3 regions of the Murimonas intestini genome follow, and region 2 is predicted to be linked to each of the others. Evidence: predicted binding sites of a transcription regulator. Region 2 holds the regulator's gene; each other region holds the start of a gene.

Region 1 (4,595 bases), on a different contig from region 2:
CGGGGGATATGCAGGAGGCGGTGACGGGGGTGCAGGCGGAGGCACAGAAGGCCCCCAGTCTCAGCCTAAAGTTATGCTGGAGGACTATTACATCAGCCAGGTTCCTATGCTTGCCGGAGAAGAGGCTTCGGTAAAAGCCACATTTATAAATACAAACAAGTCAGCATACATACAGAATATTAAAGTTAAGGTGGGAGTTCAGAATAATACACTGAAATTTAACAGAAAAAACTTTTATATTGACAAGGTAGACGCAAGGGGAACTTTTGAGGTCTCATTTACAGCTGAGGTACTTAAGGATACAGTGGAAAACACAGATATGCTCACTTTTACAATTGAGTATGAGGATAAAGAGGCAAAGGCTATAACAGAGACAGAGGATATTCTGCTGCAGCTTAGCCAGCCTATAGAGCTTGAGGCGGAGAGTCTGGATATTCCGTCAAAGGTCTATGCAGCGGAGACAATACCTGTTTCAATGAAGATAATGAATCTCAGCAGAACGAGGATATATAATGTAAGGTACACAATAGAGGCGGAAGGGCTTCTTCCCCTGGAAACTGCATTTGTGGGAAATATGGAAGCAGGGAGTGCGGCAGAAGGCACAGCGAAGATATTTATTGGGACTAAGGATATGAAGGATGCCGCCGGTTCACCGGAAAGGGGCAGTACAAAGAGCGGGGAAGCAGAGACGGAAGAGACAGAGAGCGGTGGAAACGGCGCAGCTGCTTCAGACGGAAGCGGTGAAAAAGAAAAATACGGGCCTACAAGCGGGATGGTCACGCTGAGCTATGAGGACGAGTTCGGAGAGGTATACACAAAGGAAATTCCATTTCAAACAACTATCAACAAGCCGGAAATACTGACGCCGGTAATCCCCAAGGAAGAGCCGGAGACGGCGGGACAGTGGTGGATATCTGTACTTGCGGGTTTCGGGGGAATCGCGCTGGTACTGGGAGTCCTGGGAGTGCGAAGGCTGTTTTTAAGAAAGGCTGATGATTATGCTGGAAAGAACTTCTGAAATAAATATATATAGAAAAGCCTATGAAAGACAGAACTCTGCCCTGCTGGGAGCAGCAGGCATGATATTTTCTGCTGTCTGTATTGTAGTGATCTGTATAACAGGGATACAGGGATCAGCTTATGGACGTTCCAGGGGGCAGATCAAGGCTGACGGCACGAAAACAGTTGTGACGCAGGAGCTTTTAGACTATCTGGGAACCCTGAAAACTGTAAGGTCTGCTGCGCCTGTCATAGAACTTCAGGGAAGTATTGAAATCGAAAACTATATTTATACGGGAACTATAACGGGAATAGATATAAAAAATTATCCGTTTGAATATGCGGCAGCCGGAAGGATGTCCGGGAGCAGTTTTGTCCAGATGGTGTTTGGAAGCCAGGTCCCAAAGGAATTTCAGAAAAAGGACGGGGGAAAAGTAAGTGATGCAGAGCGAGAGACTCTGCTTCAGAAGCTGTCTGAGGGAGAGATGAAACTTCAGATCGGAGAAGCTTACTCAGCTGATGGCAGTACGGGGACAGCCGCCGGGGCAGAAGATGCGCAGAACGTGCAGTCAGCCGTGATGTCTGGCATATTAAGGCAGACAGGGGACAGTCAGGACAACAGAATATATGTGGACATCACACAGATACAGAGATTCTGCCGGATGATGGGTGAGGAAGATACTCCTAAGAGCCTGGTCATTGGGCTTTATCACAAGAAGGATGCAGCTGAAGTGCTGAACACCTTAAACGGAATCGGGTTTAAAGGTGAAAATCCCTACCGCGGCAGGATTGAAGAACAGGGCGAGACAGATAAAAACCTGAGGATATACTTTGGCATGTCGGGGCTGCTTCTGCTGTTTTCGGGGCTGTATTTGAAAAAGGTAGTCTGGTAGTTACTGGTCACGGAGGGAAAAGTAACGTCTGGTAACGATAAAATTCCTCTTGCACGATACTACATGTTGTAATATAATTACTACTGCATGCTAGATATAGAACAAAAGGAGAACATTATGAACGTACAAGAATGGCTGGGTGAAGAGAACCAGTTAGGGATGGATATCTGGACTAATAAATACTGTAATCACGGTGAGGATTTTGAAAGCTGGCTGGGCAGGATCAGCGGCGGAAATGAGGAGATCGCTTCACTCATTAAGGAAAAGAAATTTTTATTCGGTGGAAGAATACTTTCAAACAGAGGTCTGGAAAACGAGGGACGGAAAGTGAGTCTTTCCAACTGCTATGTGATCGCTCCGCCTGAGGATGAGATTGAAAGCATCTTTGAGTGTGCCAAGAAGCTGGCCCGCACTTACAGCTACGGGGGCGGCTGCGGAATTGACATCTCAAAGCTGAGTCCTAAGGGAGCAAGGATCAACAATGCGGCAAAGGAGACAAGCGGCGCCGTTTCCTTCATGGAGCTGTATTCACTTGTGACAGAGCTGATTGGACAGAATGGGCGCAGGGGAGCGCTGATGATATCAATTGACTGCTCACACCCGGATGTGGAAAATTTTATTGAGCTGAAGACAGATCTGGACAAGGTTACAAAAGCGAATATATCTGTGAGGATCAGCGGGGACTTTATGGAAGCCGTAAAAGCGAACAAGCCTTTTAAGCTCCACTATCTGAGAAAAGCCACAGGTGAGCTGATTGAAAAAGCGGTGGATGCAAAGGAACTGTTCAGGCGTATAGCCGAGGTCAACTGGGACTATGCGGAGCCGGGCGCCCTGTTCTGGGACAGGGTGAAGGATTGGAATCTTTTAAGCAATACAAAAGAGTTTTCCTATGCAGGTGTCAATCCATGTGCGGAAGAGCCGCTTCCGGCAGGAGGAAGCTGCCTTCTGGGAAGCATTAACCTGTCAGAATTTGTCTGTGATCCTTTTACAGACCATGCATCCTTTGATTTTGATGGCTTTAAAGCGTGTGTAAAAGCATCTGTGAAAGCGCTTAATGAAGTGCTGGAGGAAGGGCTGCCTCTGCATCCGCTGGAAGAGCAGCGTGAAAGCGTGGCTGACTGGAGGCAGATCGGACTTGGCATCATGGGGCTTGCTGATATGCTGATAAAGATGGGCATCACTTACGGGGAGGATGATGCAGTCAGCCTCTGTGATGAGATAGGATTTGCCATGGCGGATACTGCCATAGCGGCCTCTGCCGTACTGGCAAAGAAGCTGGGGGCATATCCTAAATGCAGTATTGAAGATATCATCAGCACTCCATATTTCCAGGCAAATACTTCTGACGGCACCATCGAGCTTGTGAAGAAATACGGGCTCCGCAATTCTCAGCTGCTGACAATAGCGCCTACGGGAACGCTTTCCACAATGCTGGGGATATCCGGAGGGATCGAGCCTATATTTGCCAACTATTACGAGCGCAAAACAGAGTCGCTGCACGGAAGTGATGTGTACTACAAAGTCTACACGAAGATCGTGGATAAATATATGAAAGACTTTAAAATAAAAGATGACAGGGATCTTCCCGATTATTTTGTGACAGCCATGACACTTGATTATCATGAGAGGATCAATATGCAGTCCGTTTGGCAGCAGCATATAGATGCTTCCATCAGTTCCACTGTAAATGTGCCAAACCGTTTTACAGTGGAAGAGACTGAGAGCCTCTATCTCTATGCCTATGAAAAGGGCCTGAAAGGAATAACTATATTCAGGGATGGCTGCAAGCGTGTAGGCGTGCTGAGCACAGAAGAGGAGAAGAAGGGTGTGACTGCAGGAGACGGACTGGGACGCGGAGAGATCATTCTTGTAAATGATGATGTGGTCGGCAAGAAGAGAAAGCTGATCACAGGCTGCGGAAGCCTCCACTGTATAGCCCTGTTTGACCCCCACACAGGGGCGCTCCTGGAGACTTATCTGAGCAAAGGTTCTACAGGCGGCTGCAATAATTTCATGATTGGGCTGTCGCGTATGATATCCATCAGCGCAAGAGGCGGTATTGATCTCTATACCATCATAGACCAGCTTAATTCTACAGGCTCCTGTCCGTCATATACAGTCCGCAGAGCCACTACAAAGGATACGAGCAAAGGCTCCTGCTGTCCTATGGCGGTGGGGAATGCGCTTCTGGATATGTACAATGAAGTAAAGGCTGAGATCGCACTCAGGGAGAGCAGGGAAGAGGACAAGGATGTGCCTCCGAAGAAGGCGCCAAAGCCCAGGGCTATATCCAGCGTGGGAAAAAAGAAGATACTCTGCCCTGAATGCGGGGAACCTCTCGCTTTTGAAGGCGGCTGCAATGTATGCAAAAGCTGCGGATGGAGCAAATGTTATTAAGACTTAAAAGTCAGGCAACGCAGAAACAAAATAGATAATGTCGAAAAACAATGCGGATTATCGATAAAATTATCAGGTATTTCACAAGTGAAAGTGGACTTCACTACATGGAAGGGATATAATATTCATGTATGGGAGGAGGCTTGTTATGAAAATATCTGTATTAGTTGGGAATAATCCCGTTACAAATGAGTCTGACTGCGGACAAGTCATGTCACTGCATATCCAGACGGAAACACACAATATTTTGTTCGACCTTGGCAAAGACCGCCTTTTTCTGGATAATGCGGTAAAGTTGGGGATAGA
Region 2 (4,595 bases):
CGTCTCATCATATTTTCCGCTTGAAAAGCAGTAAAAGCACAGATTCTCAAGCATGGCATCCCGCTCATATTCCAGCTGGAGAATCATTCTGCTGCATATCTTGACCATAGCTGCCAGATCTATATGCTCCGGGCCATAAACGGACACCAGTTCAAAGGCTTCCGCGCACATACCCTCATCCGCCAGTAGTTCTATCAGTTTCTTTTTATCAACCCGGACAAAGTCTTCGAAATCAATGCGGTGAAGATACTCATACAGGGATTCTTCGTGACGGTTCTCATAATAGAAATTCAATATTTCCTGGCGCAGCTGCTTCTTATAATCTTCCCTTACCTCACTGAACTCGAGCAGCCTCCTGAATTCCTCTGTATCCTGAACCTGGATCTGCCCTCTTTTCTCAGCACAGCTGCATTTATACAGTACCAGCCCCGGATTGTCCGGCACCAGCTCCTCACAGTATCCCAGGAAGGCTTCCTCATCCATCAGCCTTGTCAGGCGGTAAGGTACTGATGACGCATACCTGGCCCCCTCTTCATCTGCCAGAAACAGGACATAATCATCAGCATATATCTGTACGTAAGCTTTTCCGTTCACAACAGGCACAATCTGTTCCTGGTTCAGCTGGCTGTGTATGACAACAGCCTTCCTGATTCCCGGCACCTCACATGTAAGCTCATATGTAAACATTGTCTTGGCAAGTCCGTCGGCCAGCTTCTTATTCAGCAGCTGTTTTGTCAGGAATGTCCTGTATATAAGAGCCAGGTCTGGATTCACTCTCCCGGCTGCCAGCTGGTCTATCATGAACTTTTCCATGGCCGGCCGGTAGCTCTGATATGTCTGGCTGTCAAATTCCCTGTTCCTGATCACATTTGCATATACAAATGCCTTTTTCCTGTAACCCAGAGTATTATTATATGAAAAATACATGCGTATGATCTGAGGCAGCTGCTTTGTCACAAGGCTTCCCATGGATTCGATGTAATATTCATAGAGCCCTGTCAGCCTGATATCCTTTTCCACGCCCTTTTCATACCATTTAAAATATTCATTACCTGTCCTGTGGCCTTTTATGAGCAGTGAGCAGACAGCGCTCACCAGCTCCCTGGACGGATACAGCTCATAGCACTTTTCCAGTATCCCATACAGATCCTCTGAGAAGACCTTATAACGCATGGACACATCAGTCACCTGCATGGCGATGGTCTTAGTCATGGCTCCTTCCCTGCAGATGAATTTGAGCAGCTGGATATAGAAATCATCCAGCCTCTTCATCAGCATAGGCTCCTTGAGCAGCAGCTGATATGCCTCTATGTACATGATCGGGCTGCGGCAGCCATATATGAACTGCTGGCAGATAGCCCCGAGCTTGTCTGAAGGATGGTTTAAATACCTCTCCTGCAGATAGAACAGGATCCACTGGAGCACCCAGCTCTCTCTGTTCTGCAGAAACAGGCTCTCCACCTGCTCCTCAATATAGTCTACATACTTCAGGTCTTTATTATAAAATGTGGTCAGATACAGGTAATATCCCAGTATCTCCGGAGTATTCAGCTTTTCTTTATGGTCGTCCAGCCTGTCCAGAATAATGCAGGCCTCCTCTGACTTGTCCTCGGCAAACAGCATCTGGACATGAAGAAGTGTGATCATCGTGTTATCACCGCCGGCTCGCTGGTACGCCATGACTGCATCCTGTGTGTTTTCGATCCACGCGTTGATATCCATCTTGCGCATCCTGAAATCAATATAAGAACGCATCATAGCCGCCTGGGCCTTATGCTGCTTCCACACAGACTTGTCACGCGCCTGCCGGGACCTGGAAGCTGTAACAACAAACTCCAGCGTCTCATAGCATGTCTCTATCCTGACCCTGGCGAAATTCTTCCCCCCATGGAGTCTGCTCTCATCTATAATATAGGAGATATCATAAGAACTCCCCAAAAATTCATCTGTAGTCACCACAGGATGCTCAATTGTAAGAAACTCTGCATCAGACGTGATATCAATGCGCAGAAATCCCCAGCCATCCTTTGTGATCTGGACTTTTTCCTGAGTATTGGCAGTGACGGCATCAAAAACAGCTGTCCTCTTTTCAAGAGACAGGTGGATGGGATTCTTTCTTCCGCAGCCTATCAGGAACTCTTCCATACAGCTGTAGCTTACCGCCTGGTTTCTGATCCCTTCATATAGGGCCAGATGCTCCGGAGCGCATCTTTTTATCATTTTAGAGAATTCAGGGGACAGAAACAGCACATAAGCCTTCTGGAAATCCTGCATGGCCAGCTGGGTAAATTCCTCCATATCATGTATCTCGCTGGTGGAAGTCTTGATCACTGCCCTCTCTATCTCTATCCTGTATGGTATTTTATATTCTCCCAGGTTAGAGCAGATGGTGAATTCCCCTTCCAGGACATCCCCCTCCTGCATCCCCTTTGTATCAGCCTCATAGATTATTTTTGTCTCCACGCCAAAAAAGTCCGTAGGCTCATATGCCATGCGGGCGCTTGTGGAATAAATAAATCCCTTCATTTTCTTTTCTGCCGCGTTAGACAGCATAAAACTCCCTCTGAAGCTTTCACCCTTCTTCAGGACCAGCTCTATCTTTTCCTTAGGCAGAAGCATCTCAGGCGCTTCATATTCGTATATTCCATTTAACAGTTGTTCTATTCTTCTCTTCAAATTAGTCACCTGCGCTTATTTAATCTCGTCTCAGTATACCACTTTTTTGACATATTGTGCAACTGCCGGGCGATATTTGTCAAAAAAGCGGGGGCGGCGTGTTGCCGGGCACGGAGTGAACAGTAACGGGGCAGCATAAGCCGCCCCACCTATTTTAGCATCTTCTTCAATTCATCCATAAAAGTATTCACATCTTTGAACTCACGGTAAACAGAAGCAAATCTCACATATGCCACGGCATCCAGCCCTTTAAGCTTATCCATCACCATTTCTCCGATTACACTGCTCTCTATCTCCCGGTCCTCACTGTTAAAAAGCTCCACTTCTATTTCATCTATCAGCTGGTTGATGCGCTGTACAGGAATAGGCCTTTTGTAACATGCCCGAAGCACGCCGCTTTCTATTTTAGAACGGATATACTGTTCCCTGTTGCGGTCTTTTTTAATTACGATAAGCGGTATTGTCTCCACCTTTTCATATGTAGTAAACCGTTTTCCGCACTCGTCACACAGCCGGCGCCGCCTGATAGAGCTGTTATCATCTGCCGGCCTTGAATCTACTACCCTGGTATTATCCTGATTGCAATATGGGCACTTCATGACATGTCCTCCTGATCCTTCGCTGAAATCCGCAGCTGCTCTGTAAATGGCAGGCTGCCGCCATAAATCGTTACTGTGCACTCCGTGACCAGTAACCATAAATCTTCTTTTTTCTGAGTATAGCCAATCTTCTTCCTTATGTCAATCTTTAAATCAAAGCCAGCCGAATATATAGTAACATGACCTCATATATATAGTACAAATACCTGAATTCTACGGAGTTAGTATGCGAATCTGTGAGCTAAGGCAAAAAGAAGTGATCAACATATGCACCTGCAGATCTATCGGCTGCATCGGGGATGTGGATATTGACTGTAAGACAGGATGTATCCTGGCCATCATAGTCCCCGGCCCCGGAAAGATATGTTCTTTTCTGGGCCGGGAGACGGAGTATGTCATACCCTGGTGCTGTATACGCCAGATTGGGGACGACATTGTCCTTGTTGAGATCGATGAAGAAAAATTTTATAAAAAATGCGAGTGATCATTCACCATGTTTAATGAGTCCAAAGGCTTTTGAACATTCCATCACAAGCAGAGGGACCAGAATCAGCCCGAGTGCGGCCAGATACATCCACACAGGCAGGATAATGAGTCCGAAGGCCTCTGCTGCCGGTGTAAACACTACAGCTGCCACCAGCAGGACAGATATAAGGGCTGCCATATTCAGCTTTCTGTTTGTAAAAAAGCCTGTTTTAAACAGCGAGCGGTTGGAACGCATATTGAATGCCTGTACTACCTGTGAAAGTGCCAGAACCATAAACGCCATGGTCTGACCTCCGGCCGCTTCACCTGTCACCTGTATTCCGATCCTGAAGGCAATCAGGGAAAGAAGGCCGAACATAAGCCCCTGCAGGGCGATCCTCAGTCCGAACCCCCTGGCAAATATTCCCTCATCCTTTGGCCTTGGCTTCTGATCCATGATGCCCTCTTCCACTGCTTCCATTCCAAGAGCCACAGCCGGAAGCCCGTCTGTCACCAGATTGATCCACAGCAGCTGCATGGACAGCAGAGGCGTCTGGCGCCACAGTATCATGGCGCAGAACACAGTCAATACCTCTCCAATATTTGTTCCCAGCAGGAAACCTACCACCTTCTTAATATTGGCATAGATCCCGCGCCCCTCTTTTACAGCATCAACTATAGTTGCAAAATTATCGTCAGTCAGAGTCATATCCGCTGCACCCTTTGCCACGTCTGTCCCTGTTATTCCCATTGCGCAGCCAATGTCGGCAGCCTTCAGCGCCGGAGCGTCGTTTACACCGTCCCCTGTCATGGATACGATCTGGCCTTTAGCCTGCCATGCCCGCACTATCCTTA
Region 3 (4,595 bases), on a different contig from region 2:
CTGGATGATAAAAGCTCGTGGCGGGCATCGTCGATCTGCCTCCTGACAAGTGTAAGCGGATAGTGTTCTCCCGGCTCCTGCTGGGACGCGGGTACGGCAAAATGTATATGGCATATCGTCCATCCGTCTTCCCATGCAGTCATTGTCATGGTACTGTGGACATGCCATCTGTAATCGCTGTTTCTCATATCAAACTCAAGTATGGCTATACCAGTGTCCTGTTTAATAAGGTTCGCCTGACCATCTGTAAAATTAATTTCGAAAGGAGTACTGATCTCATCTATATCCTGCCGTATATATTCGCAGACCTCTTCTCTCCCAAAGGCTTTCTCGTCCTCACCAGTCCCCACAAACGAAACATCCTCTGAGAGGAACCGGACTGCCTGCTCTATATCAAGCTTTTCGAACCATGCCCGGCAGAATGACTCTGCAGTATTCAGAAGCTTTCTTTTTTTATCCATCCTTTTTCCTTTCCCGGCCTGCACAGATCACACTCCGGCCTCCTTCCTGGACGGTCTCTTTGACCGGCAGGTACATATTAATACAATTGTAACTGTTCAGCACCTTCACAGTTATATACAATTATACTACATAATTCCATCTCTTTCATCAGGCATTAGCAAATATTTCTAATAACAAAAAAACAGAGACGCCTTAAACCTGACATCTCTGTTCTGTCTCTCATCAATAAAGCCTTAACTGCTCTGCAGCATTAAAAGTCTGATATCCTGCTTACCTGCAGTTGGGTCCGTGGCTTGTATCCACATATTTCTTAATATTGGATGCATTTACGTACTTCTTAGTTTTTTCTCCGTTCACTACTACAAGGGTGGGCGCCTGCATAACACCGAATTTTTCTACAAGATCCTGCTGCTCTTCCGCATCGATCACCTGATAATCCTCGTCCCTAAGCATCTCTTTTGCAATCTTGCAGTTCGGACATGTCTTTGTTGTGAACAGATATTTGATAGAATTCTGGGGCTCTATTTTCACATCCTCATCAGACACAGTCACGATACTGCTCTGTACCTTGTGCATACAGGAATTCTGTACATCGTAGAGCTGGCGGTTCTTGTATTCCTGGCTCTTGCCGTCATTCCAGTTCTGGACAGGACGGTAGTAGCCTGTGATACGGCTGTAGACCTCTGCTCTGGCACCGCAGACCGGACACTCAAAATGCTCTCCCGCGATATAGCCATGTTCCCTGCACACTGAATATGTAGGTGACAATGTATAATATGGAAGCTCATAATTCTCTGCAATCTTGCGGACAAGGGTTGCAGCAGCTTTCCAGTCAGGCAGCTTCTCTCCCAGGAATGCATGGAACACAGTTCCTGAAGTATAAAGAGTCTGAAGCTGGTCCTGGATATCCAGGGCTTCAAAAATATCAGATGTAAATTCTACCGGAAGGTGGGAGCTGTTTGTGTAATACGGAGTATCCCCTTCTTTTCCTGCAGTCCTGATCTTGGGCCAGCGTTTCCTGTCATGCTTTGCCAGGCGGTATGTGGTTGATTCAGCCGGAGTGGCCTCCAGATTGTACAGATCGCCGTATTCCTCCTGATAGATAACAAGGCGTTCCCTCATGTGGTTGAGCACATCTTTTGCAAACTCCTGTGTCTCCTTGTTTGTCAGATCCTTCTCCAGCCATTTTGCATTCAGCCCCACTTCATTCATTCCGATCAGGCCGATCGTTGAAAAGTGGTTTTCAAAGCTGCCAAGATAACGTCTTGTATATGGATAAAGCCCTTCATCCAAAAGCTTGGAGATTACTGTTCGCTTGATCTTCAGGGAGCGCGCTGAAATATCCATCATGTGGTCAAGACGCCTGTAAAACTCTTCCTGAGTGTCTGACAGATATGCAATACGAGGAAGGTTGATAGTGACAACCCCCACACTACCCGTGCTCTCACCGGACCCGAAGAATCCTCCTGTCTTCTTGCGGAGTTCTCTTAAGTCAAGGCGCAGACGGCAACACATACTCCTGACATCGCTTGGCTGCATATCGCTGTTGATATAATTTGAAAAATAAGGTGTGCCGTATTTAGAAGTCATCTCAAAGAGAAGCCTGTTGTTCTCTGTGTCAGACCAGTCAAAATCCTTTGTGATAGAGTAAGTAGGTATAGGATACTGGAATCCGCGTCCGTTGGCATCACCCTCGATCATGATCTCAATAAATGCCTTATTGATCATATCCATTTCCTTCTTACAGTCTTTATAGCAGAAATCCATGGGCTTTCCTCCTACGATCGCAGGAAGCTCTGCCATGTCATCCGGCACTGTCCAGTCCAGAGTAATATTGGAGAACGGAGCCTGTGTTCCCCACCTGCTGGGCGTATTTACACCATAGATAAAGGATTCAACACATTTCTTCACTTCGGGATAAGTCAGTTTATCTGCCTTTGCAAACGGAGCCAGGTATGTGTCAAAGGAGGAGAACGCCTGGGCGCCTGCCCATTCATTCTGCATGATCCCCAGGAAATTGACCATCTGGTTACAGAGCACGGAGAGATGTTTTGCCGGAGCAGATGTGATCTTGCCCTCGATCCCTCCCAGGCCTTCTGTGATCAGCTGCCTTAAGGACCAGCCTGCGCAGTATCCTGTCAGCATAGACAGGTCATGCAGATGGATATCAGCATTCCTGTGTGCTTCGGCTATCTCTTCGTCATAGATCTCTGAGAGCCAGTAATTCGCAGTGACAGCGCCTGAATTGCTTAAGATAAGCCCTCCCACAGAATATGTGACTGTGGAGTTCTCCTTTACACGCCAGTCCTCCACCTTTACGTAGCTGTTTACAATGTCTTTATAGTCAAGGATCGTAGATTTCATATTCCTGATCTTTTCACGCTGCTTGCGGTACAAGATATAAGCTTTAGCCACTTCTGCGTATCCTGTCTGGACAAGTACATTCTCTACGCTGTCCTGGATACTTTCCACATCCACTGTGCCGTCTTTGATCTTTTCCTGGAAGTCCGCAGTCACCCGAAGGCTTAACAGGCTGACAATATCATCGTCGTACTGTTTCTGCACAGCATCAAATGCCTTTTCAATAGCACTGCTGATCTTCTGCAGATTAAACTCCGCAACCTCTCCATCTCTTTTTACAACTTTAAACATCCTAATTCTCCTTCCGAACGAATAAATAATTCCCCTATATCCTGGTAAACGAAGCTCTGCCGCTTATTTCACTCCTTGGGCAGACTCCGGATTTTCCCCCGCACCGGAAAAACCGATTACACCCATTGTAGCAAAGTTTCCCATATGCGTCAAGGCAAAAAAACACCATATCTATGTGCTGTTTTTTGTGCAATAACTAGATATAGTGTTTTTTTATTTTTCTTTTCGCATGTGGTATTCTTTAAAAACCAGCTCAATCGCTCTATTTTTCTACATAAATCCTTGTTTTTCACTCATTTATCCGGCAACAATATCTTGTCTCAAATCATATTCTACACTTCTGTCATTCCATATATTTCCATAGGGATGTATGCCCTGACATAAATCCCCTCAGGACGGTAATCCTCTTCCAGAAGCTGGCCGTATTTCCTGATCAGCTGGATACAGCCCGCCTTATCGTAAGGATATACCCTCTCGATCAGCACATTTCTCGCCTGAAGGATCTCTTCCAGCACACTCTTCAGCTCATCAAGTCCCGTTCCCTGCTTCGCAGAAATATTCAGGGTCTTATCTGCCTTAAAATCTCTCAAGCGCTCTTTTTCCTGTATCTTATCCTGTTTATTGAACAGGGTGATGACTGTCTTGTCTTTTACCCCCAGTTCAGACAGGGTATCGTAGACTACGTGCATCTGTTTCTCCATCTGGGGATTGGAAGCATCCACCACATGAAGGATGATATCTGCATATTTTGCTTCTTCCAGAGTACTGCGGAATGCCTCTATCAGATGATGGGGCAGCTTCCTGATGAACCCTACCGTGTCCGTCAGCAGCACTTCCTGTCCGCTCTCCAGCTTCAGTGTCCTTGTAGTGGGATCAAGCGTTGCAAACAGCTTATCTTCCTCCAGCACCCCGGCATCTGTCAGGGTATTTAAAAGCGTAGACTTTCCCGCATTCGTGTAGCCCACAATGGCAGCCACAGGCACATTGTTCCTGCTCCGCCTGCTCCTGATGACCTCCCTGTGGCGTTTTACTTCAGCCAGCTCTTTATTCAGCTGGGATATCCTGTCCTTTATCAGACGCCTGTCCATCTCCAGCTTTTTCTCTCCCGGCCCTCTTGTTCCTATACCGCCTCCAAGTCTGGAAAGCGAGCTGCGCAGGCCCACCAGCCTGGCCAGCCTGTACTTCAGCTGGGCCAGCTCCACCTGGATCTTTCCTTCACTGGTGGAAGCCCTGGCTGCAAATATATCCAGGATGATCAGGGTCCTGTCCATGACCTTCATATCCAGTTCCTGTTCCAGGTTGCGCAGCTGGGCAGGAGAAAGCTCATCATCACAGATGACTCCTGTGGCGTCCATAAGCTGCGCCAGCTCCTTCAGCTCAGCTATTTTTCCTTTTCCTATATATGTTCCCGGATGTATCTGCTCCCTGTTCTGGATCAGCTTTGCCACTGTCACAGCGCCTGCCGTGTCCGCCAGGTCCTT

The links. Region 2 encodes NrdR, which represses ribonucleotide reductase genes. Its sites were predicted from a motif close to CACAANATNTTGTG; they were not measured.
Region 1: NSB28_RS11925 (adenosylcobalamin-dependent ribonucleoside-diphosphate reductase) is a predicted target of NrdR. The motif match lies at 1,950-1,963, and genes of this name have one in related genera.
Region 3: NSB28_RS12105 (ribonucleoside triphosphate reductase) is a predicted target of NrdR. The motif match lies at 3,309-3,322, and genes of this name have one in related genera.

Annotation. Positions count from the first base shown of each region.
Region 1 is NZ_JANKBI010000007.1:15,262-19,856, reverse strand. It holds gene NSB28_RS11935 (hypothetical protein) at 1-1,018, shown strand, start outside; gene NSB28_RS11930 (hypothetical protein) at 999-1,892, shown strand; gene NSB28_RS11925 (adenosylcobalamin-dependent ribonucleoside-diphosphate reductase) at 2,010-4,289, shown strand; gene NSB28_RS11920 (MBL fold metallo-hydrolase) at 4,438-4,595, shown strand, end outside.
Region 2 is NZ_JANKBI010000012.1:42,764-47,358, reverse strand. It holds gene NSB28_RS16115 (DUF5717 family protein) at 1-2,676, opposite strand, end outside; gene nrdR (transcriptional regulator NrdR) at 2,826-3,275, opposite strand; gene NSB28_RS16105 (YlmC/YmxH family sporulation protein) at 3,502-3,759, shown strand; gene NSB28_RS16100 (cation-translocating P-type ATPase) at 3,760-4,595, opposite strand, start outside.
Region 3 is NZ_JANKBI010000007.1:56,518-61,112, forward strand. It holds gene NSB28_RS12100 (PAS domain-containing protein) at 1-461, opposite strand, end outside; gene NSB28_RS12105 (ribonucleoside triphosphate reductase) at 733-3,114, opposite strand; gene hflX (GTPase HflX) at 3,447-4,595, opposite strand, start outside.